2 regions of the Pseudoalteromonas sp. CO109Y genome follow, and region 2 is predicted to be linked to the other one. Evidence: predicted binding sites of a transcription regulator. Region 2 holds the regulator's gene; the other holds the start of a gene.
The links. Region 2 encodes LexA, which represses DNA repair genes until DNA is damaged. Its sites were predicted from a motif close to TACTGTATNNNNATACAGTA; they were not measured.
Positions count from the first base shown of each region.

Region 1: uvrD (DNA helicase II) is a predicted target of LexA. The motif match lies at 3,627-3,646, and genes of this name have one in related genera.

Region 1 covers NZ_SGPD01000002.1:1,075-11,262, forward strand. Annotated here, with positions in the region: gene cysQ (3'(2'),5'-bisphosphate nucleotidase CysQ) at 1-37, opposite strand, end outside; gene nudE (ADP compounds hydrolase NudE) at 30-602, opposite strand; gene yrfG (GMP/IMP nucleotidase) at 664-1,320, shown strand; gene EXT43_RS00160 (dUTP diphosphatase) at 1,321-1,941, opposite strand; gene EXT43_RS00165 (peroxiredoxin-like family protein) at 2,075-2,704, shown strand; gene EXT43_RS00170 (YacL family protein) at 2,737-3,105, opposite strand; gene EXT43_RS00175 (hypothetical protein) at 3,227-3,451, opposite strand; gene uvrD (DNA helicase II) at 3,711-5,876, shown strand; gene EXT43_RS00185 (GNAT family N-acetyltransferase) at 5,854-7,923, shown strand; gene EXT43_RS00190 (ABC transporter substrate-binding protein) at 7,886-9,010, shown strand; gene EXT43_RS00195 (CZB domain-containing protein) at 9,078-9,926, shown strand.
Region 2 covers NZ_SGPD01000038.1:214,690-226,406, reverse strand. Annotated here, with positions in the region: gene EXT43_RS15720 (COX15/CtaA family protein) at 1-232, opposite strand, end outside; gene EXT43_RS15715 (hypothetical protein) at 253-747, opposite strand; gene EXT43_RS15710 (SURF1 family protein) at 728-1,477, opposite strand; gene EXT43_RS20930 (DUF2909 domain-containing protein) at 1,492-1,803, shown strand; gene EXT43_RS15700 (cytochrome c oxidase subunit 3) at 1,703-2,578, opposite strand; gene EXT43_RS15695 (cytochrome c oxidase assembly protein) at 2,616-3,146, opposite strand; gene ctaD (cytochrome c oxidase subunit I) at 3,146-4,738, opposite strand; gene coxB (cytochrome c oxidase subunit II) at 4,738-5,880, opposite strand; gene lexA (transcriptional repressor LexA) at 6,318-6,935, opposite strand; gene EXT43_RS15675 (hotdog fold thioesterase) at 7,097-7,534, shown strand; gene EXT43_RS15670 (hypothetical protein) at 7,542-7,922, opposite strand; gene EXT43_RS15665 (hypothetical protein) at 8,081-8,806, shown strand; gene EXT43_RS15660 (VOC family protein) at 8,781-9,134, opposite strand; gene EXT43_RS15655 (endonuclease) at 9,251-9,904, shown strand; gene EXT43_RS15650 (S41 family peptidase) at 10,004-11,626, shown strand; gene EXT43_RS15645 (hypothetical protein) at 11,619-11,717, shown strand, end outside.

The sequences.
Region 1 (10,188 bases), on a different contig from region 2:
CAGCTAACCGAATACACGGTTCTAAAAAATCATTCATTGCCCGCTCCCGACTCTAAGTACTTTGTTAATAATAGCAAAGCTGCGACACTTCGTGCTTCAGTAAAGTCTTCTTGTTGCAATAATGATTGCCAATCAGTTATTGGCCATTTAACAACAACAAGCGGTTCAGGCTCATCACCAGGTAAGGTTTCAGGGTAGAGATCTTCAGCATACAAAATATGCATAGTGGCATTAAAGTAACTCGGCGCCATGCTGACTTTTTTAAGTTCAGCAAAATGTTTAGCACCAAAACCAACTTCTTCTTTAAGCTCACGGTCTGCAGCTTGTTGTGGTGTTTCGCCTGGGTCAATTAAGCCCTTTGGAAAGCCCAACTGATAATCATTGGTGCCTGCACAATATTCTCGCACTAATAACAGTTCATTATCGGCCGTTACTGGCACAATCATAACTGCCCCTCTGCCACCGCCACGAATTCTTTCGTATTGCCTTTGCTCATCATTTGAGAACTTCAATTCGAGAGATTCAACAGTAAATAGTCGACTTTTAGCGACAACTTCATTAGACAAAATTTGCGGTGGTGTAGGATGCTTTTTCTGTGTCATTGGCATTAATTTGCTATCATGGCAGTTATGCTCATCATAAATCTTTTAAAGTGAATTGCCTATGTTAAATTGGTCAAAAATCGATACTGTGTTGTTAGATATGGATGGCACCCTACTCGATTTGCATTACGATAATTACTTTTGGCTAACTGTTATTCCCGAGCAATATGCGCGTAAACATAAAATCAGCTTAGACGAAGCAAAAGCTGACATTTTACATCGTTATCAACAAGTTCACGGACAAATTAATTGGTACTGCTTAGATTATTGGCAACAACAACTTGATTTACCAATTATGGCGCTGAAACGTGACATTCAACATTTAATCAGAATTCGTGAAGATGTTCCGCCATTCTTAACTGAACTGAGAAAAGCAGGCAAACAATTGATCATGCTTACTAACGCGCACCCAGATTGTGCCATGTTAAAGTTTGAAAATACTGCTATCGATAATTACTTAGATGGTGTGATCTCAACTCATCAATATGGCGTGAGTAAAGAGCATCAACCATTATGGCAACAAGTACATCAAGAATGGCAGTTTGATAAGGAACGGACTTTATTTGTGGATGACAGCCCTGCCGTGCTAGATGCGGCAAAAGAGTTTGGTATTGGTCATATACTTGCGGTTGCCAACCCTGATAGTCAGCAACCGCATAAGCAGTTCGATGGCTTTTTATCAACCATCGATTTTCGTGAGCTTATACCCGTTGAATGATTACTTCGGGTAACGCTGCTCTAAGCCTTGGTATACAAGTTTTGCAAAATCTGCATGCTCTGTATCGAGGCTTTTTACCACTTCAACTAAGTGCTCGTTATCTTCTTGGCCATTCCATACCTTGATATAGCTACCGTCTTTGTAGCCATGATCTTGGCGGAAGAAATTCAAGGTGTTTTTACCAACGTAGCCACGGTATAAATCATCGATATCCATACCGATTTGCGCCATACAACCTGCAAATGCAGCGGCATTAAAACTCTTTTCAGCAACAGCTGACGCGGCTAATAATTCGAGTGTTTGTTTAAAGTCATCGGCTTGAACTGGCGCACTTAACTCAGCTTCAAGTTTCGCAGCTAACTGCTCATAGCTGGTTTCACCATCAATGCGTAAAGATAAACCAAAATGGAAAATATCAACTAACTCTAAAATAACTTGTTCTGTATCTGGGGTTTGTTTCTTCCACCACTTCCAACCGTAGTGATCCAGCATTTCAGCACACTCAACCCAAATTGCACGATACCATTCAAAACCTTGGCTAAACCATTGCTCATGAACTTTGGTATTCATCGCATTTTGCATCTCGAGCATAACAACGAGTTTTTGTAAATTAGCAGACATTCTTTATCCCAACTTGCATTTTTTATTTGCCTATATACTACAGTTAAATTTGAGTTTGATGTAGGTAAAGATGAAATAAATCCCGCAACAATCAGGTCATCTTTGCAGTTGATAAAAATAACCGAGGAAGCCCATGTTTAAATCTCTACTCATTAGTGCACTGTTTGTACTATCAAGCCAAGTTATCGCTGCAACTGCGACCAATATTGCGGAGTCAGCAGAGCAAGTTAGTCCGTTATTACCTGGCTTAACGGTGCCAAATGTTGAATTGAAAGACCAATACGGTAAAACCGTCTCGCTAGCTGAGCGCTTTAAAGAAAAAACTACCGTGCTGATTGTTTATCGTGGTGGCTGGTGCCCATATTGTTCAAAACAATTGGCCAGCGTGCAAAAAATAGAGAAAGAATTAGCAAGCTTAGACGCGCAACTAATTGCCGTTTCACCAGATAGCCCTGAAAAACTCGCTGAAACAAAAATTACAGCTCCTAGCTATCAATTGCTTTCTGACGACAGCCTTACTTTGGCGCAAACGTTAGGTTTAGCATTTTATTTAGATGACAAAACAGCAAAAATTTACCGCAATAAGCTTGGGGTTAACTTTGTCTCGTTAGAAGGTGAGCCAAAAGTAGCACTGCCTGTACCAGCAGTATTTGTGATAGATACAAATGGGTTAGTTCATTTTCAATACGCCAACCCAAATTACAAAGTACGCTTAACAGAAGATTTATTACTAGCCGCTGTTAAATCAGTGAGCGAGCAATAAGTTAGCTACCGATAAGCAGAATATGCTTCTGCTTATCGGCCTTGTGTAAATTCTTGCCAAGATTCAATTAAATCAACAAAATCTTCAAAGCCACAGCCACTGCACAGGCCTTCTTCTTCAAGCATTAAATCATCATCTTGGTAGGCAACTAAGTCTTCGTTATCTTGATGTAATGCATGTGCTTCGAACAGCGCTTCGTCTTTATTTAATATCAAATCAATTTCTTGACCTTGTAAGGTTAAAGACTCATGACTGTTCTTAACAGCAGAGATCAACGCTTGCACCATCGCAATTTTTTCTTTTCCGACTTCTTCGTTTAGCCAACGGCCTATGATGGCGTGTTCAGAGGAAATTTTAATGCGTAAACCGCTAATAGGGTCGCGGATAAATTGATATTCCATGGAGGGTACTCTTAATACGTTATCTGCTAATTATACCGTTTGCAGCTAAACGTGGCGAGTTTAGTCGCCTTAAAACAACTCGAGCGCCTAAGTGGCGCTCGAGTTTGTGCTAATTAAATAGCTAGAGTCGCGACTTGAAGCGTGCAGCATCAATAATCGCCCATAGGTATACGATTGGCAGTAAAATAAAGCCAACTGCAACATAAATTAGTGCACCACTAATAACCCATGCTAAAAAGAATGCAATAGCCGCCATTAAACGACCTTGTACCAATTGTCCTAAACCAGGAAAAAAGATATTACATATTGCTGCGATTACATTACCGCCAGAACCTTGCTCTGCCATACTAACCTCTGTAGTTTTTAATGATTATACTTTTTATAATCACACTTTATGCCAACTTATTATGACTTACAAATCAAAGTGTTAAAAAGTAGCGTGATTTTAATTTTAGTTCTTTTTGCTAAAAATCGGTCAAATTCACAATTTTTATATCGTAATTTTAATGACTTGCCAAAATAGCTGTTTATAAAAACAGTATTTTATTTAGCCTTGCATAAACACCTGTTATACTCCACCCATTATAGATTGAAAAGGCGTAACGATGGACGTTTCTGAATTACTCGATGGCTTAAATGACAAACAACGGGATGCAGTCGCAGCCCCATTGCAAAATATGCTGGTACTTGCAGGTGCAGGTTCTGGTAAAACTCGAGTACTTGTTCATCGCATCGCATGGCTCATGCAAGTTGAGCAAGCTTCTGCATACAGCATCTTTGCGGTAACCTTCACTAACAAAGCCGCAAAAGAAATGCGTACCCGTGTAGAAGAAACGTTAAAAGCACCGGTTGGTGGTATGTGGATTGGTACCTTCCACGGCTTATCTCATCGGATTTTACGCGCCCATCACCGTGAAGCGAACTTACCTGAAAGCTTTCAAATCTTAGATTCTGACGATCAACAACGTATGATCAAACGCTTACTCAAAGCGATGAACATCGATGATAAAAAATGGCCAGCAAAACAATTTGGTTGGTATATCAGCGCGAAAAAAGATGAAGGTCTACGTCCTAAAGACATTCAAGCCTACGATATTAATGAGCAAATGATGCTGAAAGTCTATGCTGCATATCAAGAGGCTTGTGACCGTGCAGGTTTAGTCGACTTTGCAGAAATACTACTACGCTGCTACGAAGTACTTAAGAATCACCCTACTCTATTACGCCACTATCAACAGCGTTTTGCCCACATGCTGGTAGACGAGTTCCAGGATACCAATACAATCCAGTACGCTTGGTTAAAATTACTCGCAGGTAACACCAACAGTATTATGATCGTAGGTGATGATGACCAAAGTATCTATGGCTGGCGTGGCGCAAAAATTGAGAATATCAAACGCTTCTTAACTGACTTCGAAGCCGAAACCATTCGCCTTGAACAAAACTACCGTTCAACGGCAACAATATTAAAAGCGTCAAATGCGCTGATCAAAAACAATGCTGAACGCATGGGCAAAAGCCTGTGGACTGACGGCAATGATGGTGAGCCTATTTCTGTTTACGCTGCGTTTAATGAATTAGACGAAGCGCGCTTTGTTAGCAGCAAATTACGTAGCTGGCTAAATGCAGGTAATGCATTACAAGACGCCGCCATTTTATACCGTAACAATGCGCAATCTCGTGTACTCGAGGAAGCAATGCTACAAGAAGGCTTAAAATACCGTATTTACGGCGGTATGCGCTTCTTCGAACGTCAAGAGATCAAAGATGCACTGTCGTATTTACGTTTAGTGGGTAACCGTCAAGATGATGCTGCTTTCGAGCGCGTTATTAATACCCCAGCCCGCGGCATTGGTGATAAAACACTAAGCCACATTCGTGATTGTGCGCGCAATGAATCATTGCCACTTTGGTATGCCGCAAAGGCTATTGTAGAGCAACAACACCTATCTGGCCGTGCAGCAAGTGCCGTCACTAAATTCTTAGAACTTGTTGAGCATATCGAAGATAAAATCAGCGATCTCACCTTAGAAGAGCAAGCGAAATACGCCATTCAAACCTCAGGGTTAATGGCAATGTATCAAGCTGAAAAAGGTGAAAAAGGCCGTGCCCGCGTAGAAAACTTAGAAGAGCTTATCAGTGCTTGTGGTCAATACGAACTCCCTGAAGATGAAGAGTTCAGCTCACCACTACAGGGATTTTTGGCTTATACCTCACTAGAATCTGGCGAAGGCCAAGCTGATGAGCACGAAGACGCAGTGCAAATGATGACATTACACTCAGCAAAAGGCCTAGAATTCCCACTGGTATTTATGGTTGGTGTTGAAGAGGGCATGTTCCCATCGCAACAAAGTAATGAAGAGTCTGGCCGTTTAGAAGAAGAACGCCGCCTCTGCTATGTTGGTATGACTCGCGCGATGGAAAAACTATACATTAGCCACGCAGAAAGTCGCCGTTTATACGGACAAGAAAAATACCATAGCCCATCACGCTTTTTACGTGAAATGCCTGAAGACTGTATCGAAGAAATCCGTATTAAAACACAGGTTTCAAGACCGCCTGCGGCAGGTCGTTTTAGTCCATCAGTAACACATGCCGCATTTGAAGATAGCGGCTTTAACTTAGGACAACGCGTATTACACGCCAAGTTCGGCGCAGGAACAGTACTCAATTACGAAGGCAGCGGCGCACAGTCACGTATTCAAGTGAACTTTGACGACCTAGGCAACAAATGGCTTGTAACACAGTATGCAAGACTTCAAGCCTTATAATGAGTATTTAACAGCACTGTGTAATGAGCTGGTGATTGCAAAGCATCGCCAGCTTGTCATTGTGCAAGGCAGCCAAACTTGGTGCTACCAGTTTGCAAACCAATTAGCGCTTAAAAATAGCTATGTTTTCAGTAGCAGCTCATTATTAGCAAATAGTGAGTTTCCAAAACATGCTCACCAAATTCTTGGCCAAGAGTTTCATCACGCAATTTTTGATGGTTTTAGCGGCTTATATGCCGATAAACTAGCCGCGCTTGCAGGTACCGTAAAAGCAGGCGGTGTACTGATATTATTGCTGCCCGATGACGATAAGTGGCAAGACCCAGCACTCACAAGTATTACCTCTTATGGCGAAGAAATTAAACACAGCTTTTTTAATCAGCGTTTTTTCGCCAAGCTAAAATTGCAGCCACATTATTTTTCTGAGCACTCGCTTCCTATTTACCAATCAGTATCGTCAGCAACTGCAGAGATAAATTATCAGCAACAACAAGCATGTGTTGAGCAAATTATTAAAACCGCAACAGGGCGCGCTAATCGCCCTTTTGTGATCAGTGCAGACCGAGGTCGTGGTAAGTCAGCTGCTTTAGGACTTGCAGCAGCAAGTCTTCAAGATAAAAAAATCCTTATTTGTGCCACCCAAGCCAAAGCCGTACAAACAAGCTTTAAACATTTAGCCGCTGAGCTTGGTGTTAGCAAAGAGCAAAACTGTAAGCAACTAGCTAACCTTAGCTATATTGCGCCAGATATACTGCTACATGAAAAGCCTGATTGCGATCTGTTATTTGTCGACGAAGCTGCGGCGATTCCGGTTCCTATGCTATTAGAGATACTAAAAAGTTATCCACGAATCGTATTTGCGAGCACTATGGTTGGTTATGAAGGGAATGGGCGTGGTTACACGTTACGCTTTTTACATTACTTGCGCAGTCAATTTAAATCGCTAAAGACTATTACTTTGGATGAGCCAATTCGTTTTGCTAAACATGACCCTCTCGAAAATAGCCTACGCGAACTATTACTACTCGATGCAAAGTACCTAGATACGCAGAGTGGTAAGTCTTACCAATTTGAAAACATAAGCAAAGAGCAACTTGTTGATGATGAGCGGCTACTTAGCCAAGTTATGGCGCTACTGACGTTGGCTCATTACCAAACCACAGTAAATGACTTACGCCAATTGCTTGATGCCCCAGAGTTACAGCTATCGATCTGCAAACAAAAAGATGCGTTAAAAGCCGTTTGCTTAATTGCTATTGAAGGTGGCTTAGCACCAGAAATCGCAGAGCAAGTAATAAAAGGAAAGCGCAGGCCTCATGGTCATTTAATGGCGCAAACTCTGACTCAATTGAGCCGAAATACAGAAGACTTATGTAAACGCTCAGCGAGAGTCGTGAGAATAGCTGTTGCACCTGAATCTCATCAACAAGGAATTGGCTCAGCCCTGTTAAACTACTGCGAAAGCCAATTAAATAATTGCAGTTATTTTGGTGCCAGCTTTGGCGCAAATGCAGCGTTAGTTAAGTTTTGGCAAAGTAATGGCTTTAATATTGTTAAGCTTGGATTTAGTCATGACAAAGCAACGGCCGAACATGCTGCTTTAGTGATTAAAGCGTTAGATAAGCAAAGCACAGATAGCACAGCACTCTTAATAGAGGAATTTAAACAAGACCTGTCTTTGCAACTCCTTGGTCACTTTAGCTCACTTCCTTGGCAGCTTATTGCAGAGCTATTCAAAGGCTTACCAAAAAGTGACTTACCTTCTGCCTTAAATACAAGAGCTGAGCGACTGTTAACCGGTGACATTAGCCTCTTCAAAGTACAGCCATTGCTATGGAAAATGATTTGGAGCACACCAATTAGTCTAAATTTATTAGATGAACATACAAAATTCATCCTTATTCGACTAGTATTACAGCAAACCTCTGTAAATAGCTTAATCGAAGAAGCCGGTTTTACAGGTAAAAAAGACTTAGACTCACAGTTCAAAACCGCAGTGCAAGGTTGGTATGCTCACTATAAATCACTTCAAAATAACAGCCATTAAGTGTTTATGTATTTGTACCTTGCTGCTATCACAGGTAGCTTTAGCTGAACACGCACAGCCTACCATTAAACTCGGGATGTCCACTGCGCTCACAGGACCCGCAAAGCAAATAGGCGAACAACTGGCGCTTGGCAGTAATATTTACTTTAATAAAATCAACAAAGAAAACGGTATTAATGGGCAAAATATCGATCTGATATTAGCTGATGATGGCTACGAGCCAAAAAATACCGTAGTGAATACCCGCGAGTTTTTATTTGATCAAAAGATCCATGCGATTTTTGGCTCTATGGGCACACCAACAGCCCATGCAATTAAGCCCCTGCTAGATAGACACCGTATTCCATTCCTAATGCCATTTACAGGCGCTGATTTTTTACATAACAGCTCAATGCCGAATGTATTTAATCTTCGTGCGAGCTACCAAGATGAAGCCATAGAGCAAATTAACTACCTAGTTAAAGAGCGTAAGCATGAAAAAATTGGCTTGATGATCCAAGCCGATGAGTTTGGTTACATGGTAGAGAGCAATCTCGTTAACGCCCTAAAAATACATAGTATTAAACCTGTAGAAGTCGCACGGTTTAAGCGCAATAGTGATGATATTTCAAAAGCTTTAGCGCTTCTAAAGGAAAGTAAGGCAACCGCAATTTGTTTAGTCGGCACCTACAAGCCTCTCGCTGAATTTGTTAATGCAGCTAACAAACAAAACTTCAACCCAGACTATACTTCGGTGTCTTTTGTATCGAGTCATGATTTATACCAACGGGTTAAAAAGCCCGCTAACATTATGGTCACTGAAGTGGTACCTGACCCTAATAACTGTAAAAACCATTGGTGTAAGCAATTTATTGAAGATATTGAGCCATATCACACTAGTGCGAATAGAATTATATTTGAAGGTTATTTGAATGCTGTTGCACTCGTTAGCGCAGCCCAAAAATGCCCAACACCACTAAACAATCAATGCCTACTGACTGAGCTAAATCGCCTCTTTACTGATACATCAGATTTCGCTGATCTATTTAACACTCACACTTCTGGAAATAACAAAAAAATCTACCGCTCATATTTTAAAAGTAATTAGGTTAAACTACGACTAAATTACAATAATGTTCTATGCTATAGAGACTTAACAAGGCTTTGAGGGAAATATGGATCTGATTAATTTTCGAGTTGGCCAAAAGACCATTTCACTAAAAATTCTCGATATTCTTCTAACTGAGCGTTACGAAGGAAACTTAACGTCGTTGCCAAATGAAAATAAAAGCTTCATTGGAGTTAAAGATTATATGGAAACTCCAACGCCTATCTTTGATTTAGGAATTGTATTAAACAACCACTCAACCAAAGAAACCAATGCCGAATTATCCGATCTTTTAGTCGAAAGAGAGAAAGACCATTTAGATTGGCTAGATGCCTTAGAAAATAGCTTAGTGACAGGTGCGCCTTTTACAAAAGCCACAGATCCAGACAAATGTGCCTTTGGTCGTTGGTATAACAACTTCGAAACCGATAACGAAGATTTACAAAGTATCTTAGCTAAGTTTGATAAGCCACACCGTGAATTACATGCTATGGCCGGTGAGTTATTAGAATTGCAAAAAAGCCAACCTCACGACAAGGTGATTAGCCTATTTGCAGAGAAAAAGCGCCAAACATTCAACCAGCTTATTAGATTGTTTGAATCGGCACGTGAGCAGATCATTCTTGATTACAAGCCAATCATCATCTTCACCACAAAAGACGGCGTAACACCTCATATAGGCCTTCTAGTCGACAAAGTAGAAGACAATATCAACGTAAAAAAAGAAGACATCAAACCGTTAGACCAACTTACCTCGGTTGGTTTTGATGTTGATCCGCAAACTAAAAACATGATGCGCGGACTAATCAAAATGAAGCATAAACACAGCTTATTATTAGACCCAAGCGCCATCTTCCGCCCTGAGCACCTCATGCGCCACGAAGCAGAAGAAACCGAAGAGTATGGGCTTTTTTAGTCGCTAGTTAGCGAGTTAGAAAGAGTAAAGTTAGTGAGGGGAAAGTCGAAAGGCCTGGCGTAGGTTGGGTAGAGCGCAGCGAAACCCAACACAGAGCTATCAGCTTTCAGCCGTCAGCGATCAGCCTCGCGGTGTGGGTGTTTGGTGCTGCGTCTTCCTATGCAATTAGGTTCTAGGTTCTAGGTTCTAGGTTCTAGGTTCTAGGTTCTAGGTTCTAGGTTCTAGGTTCTAGGTAAAGTGTACTTGTAGGAATGGCTTTAGC
Region 2 (11,717 bases):
GATGGATCATTTCTTTCCATGCTTTTGCTGCTTCAAACATCATATCAGGGTAGTTTTGTTCAACATGTAACAGAGCAGTTTCATGTTTTGGCACAGTTAAAAATCCATAGCAACCAGGCCAGTCAGGGCAACCAAGTCCAGCATCACTCAGCCGTGTATAGGCACCAAGCCCAACAACTAAGATAGAGAAGAAAACCGTAATTAAGACTAAATATTTATAATTTTTATACATCTTTATCCCCTTAATGAGGTTTAACTTGAACGCGCATAGTTAAGTAGTTTCTTTAAGTCTTTAAGTAAGCCTTTTTGAATCAGTCTGTTTTGTTCTGGCTCAGCCGTGTAGGGGTAATGCAAAACCACTAAGCCCATGTGATCAACCAAGTATAAGTCTCCCGCTTTGAGCGCAGGACTTACTGCTAATTGACGCCAATTTGCCGATACCTGCTGTTGATTTGTCAGTACCGCCACATCCACTTTTTGCTGATTTTTACCTAAAGCGACATATAGGTTATCTAGACTGGCTAATTGGTTTGCACAAACTTCACTGCACTCTTTTGGATAATTAAGCGCAATTGTCCATTGTTTAGGATCGCCTTGTTGCCAATCAGCTAATTTAACTTCTTCGCTTAAAAGCTCACCATGATTACTCGAACCACTCGGTAACCACTCAAGCTTTAATGCTGCATAAGCAAGTGCCAGCGGCACAAAACAGCATAAAACGAATAAACTAAGCGGGTTTATTTTCATAACCTCTCCTTCTCATCGCAAAATAAGCAATAACAACACACGCTAAGCCGATTAATAACCACTGCACGGCATAGGCGTAATGTTTATCTGGCCCCATCACGACACTCTGGTAATGCGGGGTTGCAATACCATCTGCTTCATTGCGATAACCAATAAAGTCTTGTAAGGGCTTTGCTAATTGAGCACTAAAAATTGCTAAGTCGATGCCTTGAATACGCTTAGGCCAGCCTTGCTCTGCACCAATCTCATCGGCAAGTGTGAAGCCTTGTAAGCTGCCTTGTTTCAATTGCACAGTAGCCGTAAAGCTTGTTGATTCTGGCCACACAACGGTTGGCAACTGGCTACGGTTTGTTGGAGCTTTTAGCCAACCAAAGTTAACGATTAAAGGCACGCTTTCACCTGCAATTGTCATCGCTACTAGTAAGTCATAGCCCACTTGCCCCTGATAAATTTGATTATCAAGCAGCCAGTACTGTTGTTTATTTACCTCGCCAGAGACCTTGACTTGCAAGCCCGTTTTATTCAGCTCTCTAGGTAAACTTTGCAGCTCTTGCCAGCTCAAAACTCCTTGCTCTTTAGAAACGGCTAACTGGCTTAGTTGCTGCTGTTTTTGCTCGCCTCGCTGGTATTGCCAAACGCTTAGTCGCAAACAAATAAGCACTGCAAGTATCACAACGCAAATTGCGATAATTGAGCTAAGCTTTTGTTTACGCCATAAAATTAACTGCATTTGGAATACCTAATATGATTAAAATCATTATTGTTTTGTTATTACTTTATATTCTGTTCAACCTATTTAGAGCGCTGTTTGTGATGATGTCAGCAAAAGAGCACTCGAAACCCATGTCGCATTACTTAGGTCGTCGAGTGCTGTTTTCAGGTATTGTGCTGGTGCTCATCATTGCCGCAATGAAATTGGGCTTTATTCACACCAACCCGTCGCCGCTTCACAAAGCTACAGCACGTACACAAACACAAATAAACACAACCACACCACATCAACAAAGTGCCAATACCAAGCAGCCGCTTGAAAGGCAAAATGCTTTTCACTCGTGAAGTGGCCTTTAAAAATTCTGAGCAGCACCACAAATAAAATAATGGTGCCTAGTGTCACGTGCATACCGTGAAATCCAGTTAACAAGAAAAAGGTATTCCCATAAACGCCTGCATCTAAGGTCAAACCTAAATCTTGGTAAGCATGCATATACTCGTAAACTTGTAAGCCAAGGAAAATCACACCTAATAGCACGGTTAAAGATAAAAATACCTTTAGAGCGCCGCGCTTATTGTTTTCTATCGCAACATGAGCAAAGTGAATTGTGACCGATGAGGTAAGCAGAATAAGCGTGTTGATCAGAGGTAGACCTTGCCAGCCCATAGCCTGTGTGGTCTCGCCCGCTGGCGTAGTTAATAGCGGCCATACGGCTTCAAAGGTTGGCCAGAGCACTTCGTTGGTCATAGCGTTATTACCAGCGCCACCGAGCCAAGGCACCGAAATCATACGTGCGTAAAAAAGAGCGCCAAAAAACGCCATAAAGAACATAACCTCAGAGAATATGAACCAGCTCATACCTTGTCTGAATGAGCGGTCCATTTGTGCTGAGTAAAGCCCTTTATGAGACTCTTCAATAACGTTTCTAAACCAACTAAAAACCATATAAACTAATATGGCAATGCCTAGATACAAGACATACTGGCCACTACTGCCCTCACCACTTACTTGCATCACAGTTAAACCAGCACCAACAGCAATTAAAAACATCGCGATGGCACCAACTATTGGCCAAGGACTCTCGGCTGGAACATAGTATTTTTCATAATTTTGATTCATTTTGTTTGCTCCCAATTAGCAATTAGCTTGGCGGCTTTTAATCGTTTTTAGCCACAACATGCCCGCTAATATCAAACACGGTATACGACAACGTCAGTTCCTCAACATCGTCGGGTAACTCTGTATCAACATAAAACAACAAGGTAAATTCCATTTCTTCACCGGCTTTCATTGACTGCTGATCAAAGCAAAAACAGGCTATTTTATGTAAGTACTTTGCCGCTTTACCCGGTGATACTGATGGAATTGCTTGCATGACTTTGTCTTCATTACTGGTGTTCTTTGCTGAAAATTTAACTTCACGCATGGCACCTGGTTGTACCGCCACGCTGTATTGCTCAGACTGCACCTTAAATGGCGCGCCGCTTTGGGCGTGAGTGGTAAAGCTGACATCAACTTGGCGCTGTGTATTTATTGATTCACTCGCGCTCGCTTTTTCTAATGATGGCTTACCATTCAACCCTGTAACGTCGCAAAACACGTCGTAAAGCGGCACCATTGCAAAAGCAAATGCGAACATGAGCAAGCATGTAATCAGCAGTTTTTTTAGCAAAGGTGCATGGTTCATTACTTAATCTCCGGCGGTGTTTCAAAGGTGTGATAAGGCGCTGGAGAATCGACTTCCCACTCTAAACCTTCAGCTCCATCCCATACTTTGGCAGGTGCCTTTTCGCCACCTCGAGCACATTTAAATACCACCAATACAAACAACAGTTGCGATAAGCCAAATGCAAAACCACCAATACTGATAATGGCGTTAAAGTCAGCGAATTGCAGAGCATAATCAGGAATACGACGCGGCATACCAGCAAGGCCAACAAAGTGCATAGGGAAGAACAACACGTTGACACTGATTAGCGATAACCAAAAATGCCATTTCGCCAGCGTTTCGTTGTACATGTTGCCAGTCCATTTCGGTAGCCAATAATAGGCTCCCGCCATAATTGAGAACACAGCCCCCGTCACAAGCACATAATGGAAGTGAGCCACCACAAAATAGGTATCGTGATACTGAAAATCTGCTGGTGTAATCGCAAGCATCAAGCCAGAGAAACCACCTAAGGTGAATAACACAATAAAGGCGATGGCAAACATCATCGGAATTTCGAAGCTAATCGAACCTCGCCACATGGTGGCCACCCAATTAAACACTTTAACGCCCGTTGGCACTGAGATCAGCATGGTGGCGTACATGAAGAACAACTCGCCAGCCACAGGCATCCCAGTGGTAAACATATGATGTGCCCAAACGATAAAACTTAGCAGCGCAATCGATGAAGTTGCATACACCATAGACGCATAGCCAAATAGCTTTTTGCGCGAGAAGGTCGGTACGATAGTCGATATAATGCCAAAGGCCGGCAAAATCATGATGTACACTTCAGGGTGACCGAAGAACCAGAAAATGTGCTGGAACATCACAGGGTCGCCCCCACCGGCTGCATCAAAAAAGCTGGTTGCAAAGTATTTATCGGTCAACACCATAGTGACCGCCCCTGCTAGAACTGGCATAACAGCAATTAACAAGAATGCAGTGATTAACCATGTCCAAACAAATAGCGGCAGCTTCATCCACGTCATACCTGGCGCTCTTAGGTTGACGATAGTCACGATAACGTTAATCGCCCCCATAATTGAGCTGATACCCATGATATGTACGGCAAACACAAAAAGTGCAGTGTTATCGTTGCTGTAAGTTGTTGATAGTGGTGCGTAGAAAGTCCAACCAAACGCAGGACCACCACCAGGCATAAGTAACGAAGCCAATAGGATTAAAAATGCAAATGGCAAAATCCAAAAGCTCCAGTTATTCATACGTGGTAAGGCCATATCAGGTGCGCCTATCATCATAGGTACCATCCAGTTTGCAAGCCCTGTAAATGCGGGCATAACGGCACCAAACACCATGATCAAACCATGTACGGTAGTCATTTGGTTAAAAAAGTGCGGATCAACTAACTGTAATCCAGGCTGAAACAGTTCAGCGCGGATCACCATTGCCATCGCTCCACCAATTAAAAACATGGTGAGTGAAAAAATCAGGTATAAACTACCAATGTCTTTATGGTTGGTAGTGTAAAGCCAACGCTTAAAACCTTTAGCTGGATGATGGTCGTGATGCGCATGCCCTGTTGCTTGCTCGTTAATAACATTACTCATTAGTTCGCCTCCGCTGCTGCATCAATCGCGGCTTGAATTTGACTCGGTTGGATAACATCGCCGGTATCATTACCCCACGCGTTTCGCTTATAAGTAATAACCGCAGCAAGTTGCTTAATTGAAAGCTGTTTATCAAACGCTTGCATTGCTGTGCCAGGCTTACCGTGTAACACGATATCTATGTGATCTTTTACATCACCTAATACAATCGGGCTGCCTTTAAGTGCTGGAAAAACGCCTGGTAGGCCCATACCGGTAGGTTGGTGACATGCAGCACAGCTTGCCATATACACTTGCTCACCTAAGACCATAAGCTCTTCTTTCGGTAATGTTTGATCAAGCAAAGCAGCATCTGCTGCGGCCGCATTGGCTTTTTCTTGCTTGGCATCTGCAAGCCAATTAGCAAATTCATCTTCAGGTAAGGCTTTCACCACAACAGGCATAAAGCCATGATCTTTACCGCATAACTCAGCACATTGACCACGGTATACTCCTGGCTCGTTAATACGAGTCCACGCTTCATTGATAAACCCAGGATTTGCGTCCTTTTTAACCGCAAAATCAGGCACCCACCATGAATGAATTACATCGTCTGAGGTCATTAAAAAGCGAACTTTTTTATTGATAGGAAGTACTAGCGGTTTATCTACTTCAAGCAAATAATGCTCAGTTTTCTCTGCTTGGTTGTCTATTTGGTCTTTAGGTGTAGATAGAATCGAGTAATAAGCAATGTCTTCGCCCATGTACTCGTAATGCCACTTCCATTGTGAGCCAGTCACTTTAATGGTGATATCGGCTTTAGAGGCATCTTCCATGGCAATTAAGGTTTTTGTGGCAGGCACAGCCATGGCGATTAAGATGACAAATGGAATGGCAGTCCAAAGTATTTCAACTTTTGTACTTTCATGAAATTGGGCAGGCTTGGCCCCTTTGGATTTACGGTGGTGTATTAAAGCCCAAAACATCACCGCAAATACGATGATGCCGATTACACAGCAGATAATAAATATCGTCATGTGTAACTCATAAACATTATTACTTATATCGGTCACCCCTTTACGCATATTGTATTGGCTATTTGCCAATGCAAGCTCAGGAAGTGCAAACAATATAAGCCACAAGGCGTAACGCAGTTTACCCATGTGACGGCTCCTTTAGATGCTATTGCAAGACGCAAAGCGAAAAGGCGATACAACAAGGTGCCCATTCGTTTTTCTTATTGTTCAGAGCGACTACGTATCATTTTGACCCACTTATGATACCGACCCCATGACTAACACCTCGCACATTTTTGTGTCTTTTTATTAATTAGGTGTTAATACAGTGTATTAACCAATTAGTTAAAAAATGACCAATAAGCAAGTTTTAATGATAATAAATGTTTATTTTGGTGCAGAAATAACAACTATAATCAGCGCTTTATTTAATGTTTAGGAGTAAGAACGAAATATAAAAAGAGAGGAAAACTGCGCTATATAAGGCTTTAAATGAAGAGTAAGGATTCACAAATCCTAATTAAGTAGTAAAATTTCAGTGGCGCACCAAATTGAGTCAATTTAATGCACCAAATTGGGAACGTTTACATCCAGTCAGCGTTACGAATAACACCTACCGCTAACCCCTCGATGTTGAACGACTCATGCTCAAGGTCAACCTCAATAGGCGAAAACTCTTCGTTCTCAGCGTGTAAAAGTACTTTGCGACCCGCTTTTTCTAGACGCTTAACTGTTACATCTTCATCGACTCGAGCTACAACTACTTGCCCGTTTTCAGCAACTTGTGTTCTATGTACTGCAAGCAAATCGCCATCCATAATACCAATGTCTTTCATACTCATACCATTTACACGCAGTAAGAAATCGGCAGCAGGTTTAAATAATGAAGGATCAACTTGGCAGTGACTTTCAACATGCTCTTGCGCCAAAATAGGTTCACCGGCTGCAACACGGCCAATTAAAGGTAAGCCTAGTTGCTCTGGCTCATCTTCTTCAATTAACTGAATACCGCGACTCGCCCCAGGCTTCATTTTGATCATGCCTTTTTTTGCCAGTGCTTTTAGGTGTTCTTCAGCAGCGTTGGCACTTTTAAAACCCAATGTTTGAGCTATTTCAGCACGCGTAGGTGGCATGCCTGTATCTTTAATAAAGACTTTAATTAGTTCTAAAATTTGCGATTGGCGTTTAGTTAATGGGCGCATACAACTGGTTTTCCATACAGTACATTTAACTGTGAGTATATACAGTTATTTGAAAATCGCAAATTTAAATTAACCCCATCATATTGCTACAAAACTAACATTGAACCACACCGAAAGATGCCATAAGGTATTAGCTTTAATTAGCAGGCTAAGGAAACACAATGAGTATTTGGCACCAACCAATCACGTTAGAGCTTTGCAAAGAGCTGGAACAAGGGATTACCGGTCAAGGCACTTTAATGAAAACTATGGGCATTGAGGTAACTGAAATTGGCGATGATTATTTAATGGCAACCATGCCTGCTATTCCTGAGCATCATAACCCTATGGGCATGGTCCATGGCGGAGCAAACGTTGTATTAGCAGAGACAGTGGCAAGCTATGCAGCCAATTTCGTGGTTGATTTCAATAAGTTTTATGCTGTTGGCCAAGAGATTAATGCCAACCACATGAAAGCGTCACGCAAAGGAACGTTAACAGCAACTGCGAGACCGCTGCATTTAGGTAAGCGAACTTCTGTTTGGGATATTAAAATTACCAATGCCGCAGGAGAGCTTTGCTGCGTATCAAGAATGACCGCAGCTGTTGTAGAGCGATAAATTCTGGCTATTTTTCAACAGGATAAATAGTAATTTCAATCCCTGCGCCAATTGCAGAGATACGTAACAAGGTATCGGCATGCAGGGGTTGGTTAAAGCATTTAGGCGAATTACCTGATTCAAAGCCTATATCAAATGTACGCTTTGAGCACGATAACCACTGTTTTAATGCATTGCGCGAGCAAGACTCAATAAGCTCGCAAAGCTGGTTAATTGCTTTATCTGGAGAGCTGATATCTGCGGTTGCTTCAATACGTGCTAGTTGGCGGTATTCATCTTGGTCATAATGTAAAACCATGGCGTTTTTCTTCAAATCAGCAACAAGCGCACTTATATCGTGCTTTGACTCAAGCTCCAGATCTACATTTAAAAATTGAATTTCCGACATACTCTCGTTTTTACCCTCTATTGATATCGACTGAAACTTTAACTCAGTTTTGTATATATACCAAATCTAGAATACAGTTAATGCGACATTATGCCGCATTGGCAATCTAGCTAAACAACCTAAAATAGCGCCCACATAACAATAATAACGGGGTAATAATGAAAAAACGCCTGTTTAAGTATGCTCGTAAAGGGCATAAATGGCTTGGCTACTTACTTGCTTTGCAGATCTTTTTTTGGCTCTTAGGTGGGCTGGTAATGAGCTCATTACCACTTGAAAAAGTGCATGGTAAGCATCTGGCTAATCGCAGTTTAAGTAGCCCATTTTTATTGTCGGACTACCCTGCTTCAATTGATAAAATAACAGCGCAATTCGAGCAAATCGAGGGTATTAAATATAGCCATTTTTTAAATACCCCGATTATAGAAGTTACATCCTTTAGCGGTACGTTTATTTTTGATGGCAGAACAGGTGCTAAAATGCCTGCACCGAGTAAAGCGCAAATCATTGAAAATGCGCAAGCTCACCTGCTTATTGACGCAAAAATAACGCAAGCGCAGTTATTAACAAAAGGGCCTAGAGAAGTCGGTCACAAAGCCAATGTTTGGCAAATTAGCTTCGATGATTGGTTAACAACAACCTTATATTTAGATAGCCAAACCGGTAAAGTTATAACTGTGCGCAGCACCCTGTGGCGCATTTTCGACTTTTTCTGGATGCTACACATTATGGATTATGATGAGCGTGAGAACTTTAACAATCCACTACTCATCAGCTTCTCAGCCACCAGCGTACTATTTTGTATTACAGGAGTTCTCTTGTTACTACAAAACGTTCGAATTAAACGTAAAAAACCAGCTACACGTGTTGGTCAATCAAAATAGGATTGCCATCTGGGTCGGTGATAATAAAACTCGCGTCACCGGCCTTTTGTATTTCTAATCCTTGTTGCTGAAATTGTGCAGCTAATTGCTCAAAGGTTGCAAATTCATCCAAAGCTTCGGCATTTTGATCCCATCCAGGATTAAAGGTCAGCATGGTTTTATCAAACATACCTTGAAACAAACCAATCAAATGTTCACCGTTTTTCATAATTAGCCAATGCTGTTCTATCTCCCCAGCAAACTCTTTGAAACCTAGCTTTTCATAAAACTGCTTTGAAGCACGAATATCTTTTACATTTAGACTTACAGAAAAAGCACCTAATAACATGGTTGTAATTCCTTTAATAAAAACGGCCTAACAACTATAGCTGAGTTGAAAAACTTTTCCTTTTTAGAATAGTCGCTCTAGAATAGCTGTTCCTGTAGTTCACTGATGTGATGGATATGCGTTTATTTTTATACTTAGCCCTTTGTTTTATTTTCACTTTTCCTATATCCGCTAAAGAATTTTCGAGCTTTTACAGTGCCAAAAAGCATTTAATTAAGAATCTACCAAGCAATAGTAAAAGCTTATATTGTGGTTGCGATATCAAGCGCCAAGGTAAAAAACTTGTGCCAGACCCTGATGCGTGTGGTTATATTCCTAGAAACTCTGTCACCCGTTCAGGAAAAGAGAATGCTCGCGCAAAAAGAATAGAGTGGGAGCACATTGTGCCTGCCTGGGAGTTTGGTCATCAATTACAATGCTGGCAGGATGGCGGTCGTAAAAACTGCGTAAAGGTCAGTGAAAAATTTCGTCAAATGGAGGCCGACATAAATAACCTTGCCCCCGCTATAGGCGAGATCAATGCTGACCGTTCAAACTTTCGCTACGGTATGGTGTCAACATCAAGCGCAAGTTACGGAGCATGTCCCGTAAAAATCGATTTTAAGCAACGCGTATTTGAGCCACCCATTTATGCAAGAAAGCAAATAGCCGATACCTATTTTTATATGCAAAAAACCTATGGCTTAAAAATATCTGATAAACAACGTAAATTATTTGAATCGTGGCAAAAGCTTGAAATAGCTGAAATTAGCAATCGAAAGTCTTTATAACTAGCAGCACATTCGTTTACATTTTAGACACTATAATTTATTGCTTTCAGATTAAGTAATTGTTAGTTTTTAAACAATTTATATAAGAAAGGAAGCACCATGTTTAAAAATAACAAACTCGCTTTAGCTGTCTTCTTAGCGGCTTCAGGCATGTCTTTATCTGGCTGCGGCGGTGGTGGCTCATCGAGCAATACCGATACCACGAATCCACCACCAACAACTTCTGAACCCACTTGGACGGCTGGTGTCTTTGATCCATCAAGCGAATTTAAAGATCAATGCGCTGTACCGCGAACTGGCAATGATCCATATAACGATAATCAACCTTACCCAGATACAGCAGGCTCTGAGTTTACCGAGAAGATGTGGCTACGTTCATGGAGTGACGAAACCTATCTTTGGTACGATGAAATAGAAGACAATGACCCAGATAACTTCAGCTCTGTCGCCGCTTATTTTGATCAATTAAAAACCTTCGAAAAAACAGACTCTGGTGCTTATAAAGATCAATTCCATTTCAGCAGGCCGACAGATGAGTATTTTCAAGAGTCGCAATCAGGTGTGGTTTCTGGCTATGGTATCAATTGGGCATTTATCAGTAATGTTCCGCCACGAGAGTTACGTGTTGCCTATTTAGAGAGTGGCTCACCAGCTGCAAATGCAGGCTTACAACGCGGTGATACTATTTTAATGGTCGACGACGTCAGCATTGACACTAATACCCAACAAGGCGTAGATATTCTAAATGAAGCGCTATTTGGACCGACAGCTGGCGACTCGCACAATTTTGTTGTACGCAGTAATGATGGCACCGAAAAATCGTTTACTCTAGTCGCAGGTAATATAACCCAAACACCTGTACAAAATGTCGATACTATTACCACAGGAGATGGCACTAAAGTTGGCTACATGCAGTTTAACAGCCATATAAGTATTGCTCAGCCTGAGCTGATAAGTGCTGTGAATAAGTTCAAAACCGACAATATCGACGAGCTTGTGATCGACCTTAGATACAATGGCGGTGGTTTATTAGCGCTTTCTTCGCAACTTGCCTATATGATTGCAGGTCCAGCCAATACGAGTGACTATTTTTACTATCAAGTCATTGAAAATGACAAGCAGCCCGAGAGCGACCCATACCCGTTTATTGATATTGAAGTCGATTATTCTACTTTCGAGGGAACAGGTAACACACTACCTGACTTAAATTTATCGAAAGTCTATGTACTCAGCACTGATAATACATGTTCAGCATCAGAAGCACTTATCAATGGCTTAAAAGGCATAGATACTGAAGTTGTTTTAATAGGTGGTAAAACCTGCGGTAAACCATATGGTTTTACCCCAACACATAACTGTGCAACCACTTACTATACCATTCAGCTAACGGGTGTGAATTACAAAGGCTTTGGCGAATACTCTGACGGCTTAGTACCAACTCCTTCACCGCAATTCGATGCAGATGTAAAAGGCTGTGAACTCGATGACGACTTTAACCACCAGTTAGGTGATAGTGATGAAACACTTCTGAGTGCAGCGCTTTATCATATTGAGAATGATAGTTGCCCAGTGGTAACGCAAAGTGTCACAGCTAAGCAAGCGACAACCTCATCTTATGCTGCTGATGAAGCTGGTATTGCGCTAAAAGCTAATACTACACTTTACAAAAATAATATGGATTTAACCCGTCCGCTACCAGCTAAGGAAGGTGATAATGAATAAAGCACTGTTCTTAACCTGCACCTTACTGGCAAGCATAGCAGGCTGTAAAAGTACTCAAGCAGAGCAACCGCAAGATGCTACGCTTGTTCGG